DNA from 2 places in the Streptomyces sp. CA2R106 genome. Region 1 is predicted to be linked to the other one. Evidence: riboswitches for the same ligand, from Rfam matches in the RefSeq annotation. Region 1 holds a riboswitch; the other holds the start of a gene.
The links. A riboswitch is a leader RNA that binds a small molecule or an ion and turns the genes downstream of it on or off. The one in region 1 is predicted to bind glycine.
Positions count from the first base shown of each region.

Region 2: linked by a shared signal. The riboswitch ahead of gcvP (aminomethyl-transferring glycine dehydrogenase) and the one ahead of gcvT (glycine cleavage system aminomethyltransferase GcvT) in region 1 are both predicted to bind glycine.

Region 1 is NZ_JBAGKC010000005.1:64,337-66,719, forward strand. Features, by position in the region: gene WA788_RS09700 (enhanced serine sensitivity protein SseB C-terminal domain-containing protein) at 1-76, opposite strand, end outside; gene WA788_RS09705 (enhanced serine sensitivity protein SseB) at 262-1,032, opposite strand; glycine riboswitch at 1,156-1,274, shown strand; gene gcvT (glycine cleavage system aminomethyltransferase GcvT) at 1,472-2,383, shown strand, end outside.
Region 2 is NZ_JBAGKC010000052.1:10,003-12,385, reverse strand. Features, by position in the region: gene gcvP (aminomethyl-transferring glycine dehydrogenase) at 1-1,275, opposite strand, end outside; glycine riboswitch at 1,338-1,461, opposite strand; glycine riboswitch at 1,463-1,575, opposite strand; gene WA788_RS34415 (PRC-barrel domain-containing protein) at 1,722-2,093, shown strand; gene WA788_RS34410 (DNA polymerase IV) at 2,015-2,383, opposite strand, start outside.

The DNA.
Region 1 (2,383 bases):
GGCCGGGTGCCACCTGGAGCAGCATCTGCTCCACATGGCCGGCCTGCGCCGCACCGCCTTGCGCGCCCGCGATCACGTGGGACCGCCCCTTTCCCTTCGTACTGCTCTTCGCACGACATCAAACCAGGTCGAGTGTGCCCAGCGGTATGCCCGCCGACTCAAACCGAACCGGCTATAGACGCGGTATACGACCGCTGAACGCGTGCGCCGAGCCGCACCTGCCGTGGCCCTGCCCCGTGCCGTGCCGTGCCGTGCCCGGGCTCAGTCGCGGGCGAAGAACGGCCGCACCGTCTCCAGCATCCAGTCCCCCACCGGGTCCTGCGCCACGTCCAGCAGGATCAGGTGCACCGGCCACGGCGGCTGGGCCGCACCCATCGCCCGGCCGAGCGCGTCCATCGCGGCCGACCGGTCCGCCTCGGTCCAGCGGTCCAGCTCCACGCCGACGAACAGCGCCGGCGGCTCCTCCTCCACCACCGCCAGGGCCCGCCGGCCGCTCAGCACCACCGAGGTGACCGCGAACTCGCCGGCCGCGGCGGCCAGGAAGTCCACCGGCTCCTCGTCGTGGTCCGGCTCCCACAGCCGCACCCGGGCGCCGGGCGGCGCGTCGCCGCCGCGCACCCCGGCGAACGCCGCCTGGCGCTCGCCCTGCGCCGGGCGGCACAGCTCGGCCACCGCGGCCGGCGGCAGCGGCACACCGACCGCGCCCCCGGGGTTGACGGCGATCCCGACCAGCGGCGGCAGCCCGCGGGCGAACTCGTGCACCGGCGCGACCGTGCAGGGCATGCCGTCCGCGGCCTGCCGGAACTGCTGCTCGGAGCTGAACACCGGCACGTAGGGCGCGCCGCCCAGCACGACCGTCGGCAGGTCCAGGCCGGCCGCCTCGCGCGAGCCGCCGTTCGGCAGCGGCACCCACACCCGGGACCGGCCGAGCACCTCCAGCAGCCTGGGCGTGGCCGAGGGGTTGCCGAGGCTGGCGCTCAGCACCTCTTCCAGCTCGTTCGCCGGCCATGTGTACGGCGCCGGATTCTCCATGTCCACCCTTGTCCGCCCGAGTACCGCGTCTGTAGCGTCGTGCCCCGGAAACCCTAACGGCTGCCGGGGGCCGCGCACCCTGGGCATGCAATGATGAAGCCGACAACTTGCATACCGGCCGTTCGAGGCCGCGCGGGAGAGTCCCGGACCGGTGCACGCGACCTGCTCGCGGGCGGCGGGCCGGGCGCCGAAGGAGCAAGTCCTCCCTTGAATCTCTCAGGCACAGATACCGCGCGGGCGAGGCAGATCTGAAAAGCGGCGGAGCCGTCGGCGCACCCCTGGGGGTGCCCGCCCGGCCCCGCCCACCCAAGGTGCAAACCGTGACCCGCCGGTGCGGGGTTCACGGTGAACCTCTCAGGTTCCGATGACAGATGGGGAGCATCCGATCCGTCGTCCCCTTTCTCTCTTCACCGAGACCGAGCCTGGGAGCCCGTCACCGATGAGCGAACCCCGCCGTACCGCGCTCGACGCCCTGCACCGCGCCCTCGGCGCGACCATGACCGACTTCGCCGGCTGGGACATGCCGCTGCGGTACGCCAGCGAGCGCGAGGAGCACCAGGCGGTGCGCACCCGCGCCGGCCTGTTCGACCTGTCGCACATGGGCGAGATCACCGTGACCGGCCCGCAGGCGGGCGAGGCGCTGGACCACGCCCTGGTCGGCCACCTGTCCGCGCTGGCGGTGGGCCGGGCCCGCTACACGATGATCTGCGCGCCCGACGGCGGCATCCTCGACGACCTGATCGTCTACCGGCTGGGCGCGCAGGAGTTCATGATCGTCGCCAACGCCTCCAACGCGCAGACCGTGCTCGACGCGGTCGCGCTGCGGGCGGCGGGGTACGACGCGCAGGTCCGCGACGACCGCGAGGCGTACGCGCTGCTGGCCGTCCAGGGCCCGCAGGCCCCGGCGATCATGAAGGCGGTGACCGACGCCGACCTGGACGGGCTGAAGTACTACGCCGGGCTGCCCGGCACCGTGGCCGGGGTGCCGGCGCTGATCGCCCGTACCGGCTACACCGGCGAGGACGGCTTCGAGCTGTTCGTGGCGCCGGGCGACGCCGAGCGGCTGTGGCAGGCGCTCACCGAGGCCGGCGCGCCCGCGGGCCTGGTGCCGTGCGGGCTGTCCTGCCGGGACACGCTGCGCCTGGAGGCGGGCATGCCGCTGTACGGGCACGAGCTGACCGCCGCGGTGACGCCGTTCGACGCGGGGCTGGGCCGGGTGGTCAAGTTCGACAAGCCCGGGGACTTCGTCGGGCGCGCCGCGCTGGGCGCCGCCGCCGAGCGGGCCGCCGACCTGCCGCCGCGCAAGCTGGTCGGGCTGGTGGCGCGGGGCCGCCGGGTGCCGCGGGCCGGC
Region 2 (2,383 bases), on a different contig from region 1:
GTCGGCGTCGGTCTGCCGCAGGTTGACGCCCGCGGCGCGGGCGGCGGCCACCACGTCGGCGGCCCGGCCCGGCACCCGGGCGGTCAGGGTGTCGAAGAACGCGTCCTCGACGACCTCCACGCCGGCCGCGCGCAGGCCCGCGGCGAGCACCGCGGCGTAGCGGTGGGTGCGGCGCGCGATGGCGGCCAGCCCGTCGGGGCCGTGGTAGACGGCGTACATGCCGGCCATCACGGCGAGCAGCACCTGCGCGGTGCAGATGTTGCTGGTGGCCTTCTCCCGGCGGATGTGCTGCTCGCGGGTCTGGAGGGCGAGGCGGAAGGCGGTGTCGCCGTCGGCGTCGACCGACACGCCCACCAGGCGGCCGGGCAGGTTGCGGGCGTAGGCGTCGCGGACGGCCATGTAGCCGGCGTGCGGGCCGCCGAAGCCCATGGGGACGCCGAAGCGCTGGGTGGTGCCGACCGCGATGTCCGCGCCGAGCTCGCCGGGCGGGGTGAGCAGGGTCAGCGCCAGCAGGTCGGCGGCCACGGTGACGATCGCGCCCAGCTCGTGCGCCTGCTCGATCACCGGCCGCAGGTCGCGGACGGCGCCCGAGGCGCCCGGGTACTGGAGCAGCACACCGGTCACGCCGCGCTCGGCGACGTCGGCGGGGATGCCGGCGGACAGGTCGGCGGTGACGACCTCGACGCCGGTCGGTTCGGCCCGGGTCCGGATCACCGCCAGGGTCTGCGGGAAGGTGTCGGCGTCGACCAGGAAGACGCCGTTCTTGACCTTGCCGACCCGGCGGGACAGCGCCATCGCCTCGGCGGCCGCGGTGCCCTCGTCCAGCAGGGAGGCCCCGGAGGTGGGCAGGCCGGTGAGATCGGCGACGACGGTCTGGAAGTTCAGCAGCGCTTCGAGGCGGCCCTGGGAGATCTCCGGCTGGTACGGGGTGTAGGCGGTGTACCAGGCGGGATTCTCCAGCACGTTGCGCAGGATGACCGGCGGGGTGAAGGTGCCGTAGTAGCCCAGGCCGATCATCGGGGTGAGCACCTGGTTGCGGTCGGCGAGCGCGCGCAGCTCGGCGAGCGCCTCGGCCTCGGTGACGGCGGCCGGCAGGGCGAGCGCCTCGGTGCTCTTGATGGTGTCGGGGACGGCCGCGGCGGTCAGTTCGTCCAGCGAGCCGTAGCCGACCTGGGCGAGCATCTTGGCCTGCGCCTCGACGTCGGGACCGATGTGGCGGCGGGCGAAGGGCCGGCCTGCTTCCAGCTCGGCGAGGGTGGTTCGGCGGTCACTCATCTTCGGGGGCCTCCTGGTCCGTGACGACCTTCGGGGGGTGCCGCCAGGGCACCCGTACGGCCTCCCCCTCTGTCATCACAACCTGAGAGCTTCACCGCCCCGGCCCACAGGGCGGCTTTCACCGTCGGTGAGGACGCGTCCCGGCGGCCGCTCTGCTTCCGGGACAGGTCCTGCTTTCCAGAGTGACCTCACCCGAGCGGTACGGATGCCTGAGAGTTTCCGGGGAGGATTTGCTCCTTCGGCGCCCTCCGCCAACCGCCGCCAGGCGGGGTTCTCGGAGGACTCTCCCGCACGGGGTCGACGGCCGCTGTCCAGCCTACCAGCGCGTTCCGAACAGGGGTCGGAACAGGTGCCGAGTCGACACCGCCCCGGTTGTGGCCTTGGGTAGGTACCAGCGGCCGCCGTACGGCGGCGGCCTGGGGTTGGTTGGACTGGTTGGAGGGACCGTGCAGACCGACATCGATCCGCGCAGCCTGATCGGCCGCCGCGCCTTCGACCGTGACGGGACGAGGATCGGCACGGTGGACGAGGTCTACCTCGACGACGCGACCGGCACACCGGAGTGGGCCGCGGTGCGCACCGGCCTGTTCACCCGGGACGCCTTCGTGCCGCTCGGCCCGAGCGAGCTGGACGGCGACAAGCTGCGGGTGCCGTACGAGAAGGCGCTGATCAAGGACGCCCCGGACTTCGGGGTGGGCCGGCACCTGTCGCCCGAGCAGGAGTTGCAGCTCTACCACCACTACGGGATGGACGTGCCACGCTCGGCGGCCGAGCCGGCGCCGTCCGGGGACTTCGGGGAGCTGGCCGACGAGGAGTGAGCCTGCTGGGCGGCCAGCGGCAGCGGGTCGCTGCGGCGCAGCGCCGGGTCGTCCACGGGGAAGGTGCGCACCCGGCCGGGCACGGTGTCGGTGGGCACCTCGAAGCGGACCGTCACCCGGCCGACGCCGCTGCCCTGCACCCATCCGGCGCCGTAGCTGTCGTGGGTGACGTCATGGCCGGGCATCCAGCGGTCGGCCCGTTCGGCCGCGGGCGGCGGGCTGCTGGGCAGCGGCTCGGGGGCGTCCGGCTCGGTGCCGCCGTGCAGCGCGCGCTCGCCCTCGGCCTGCGC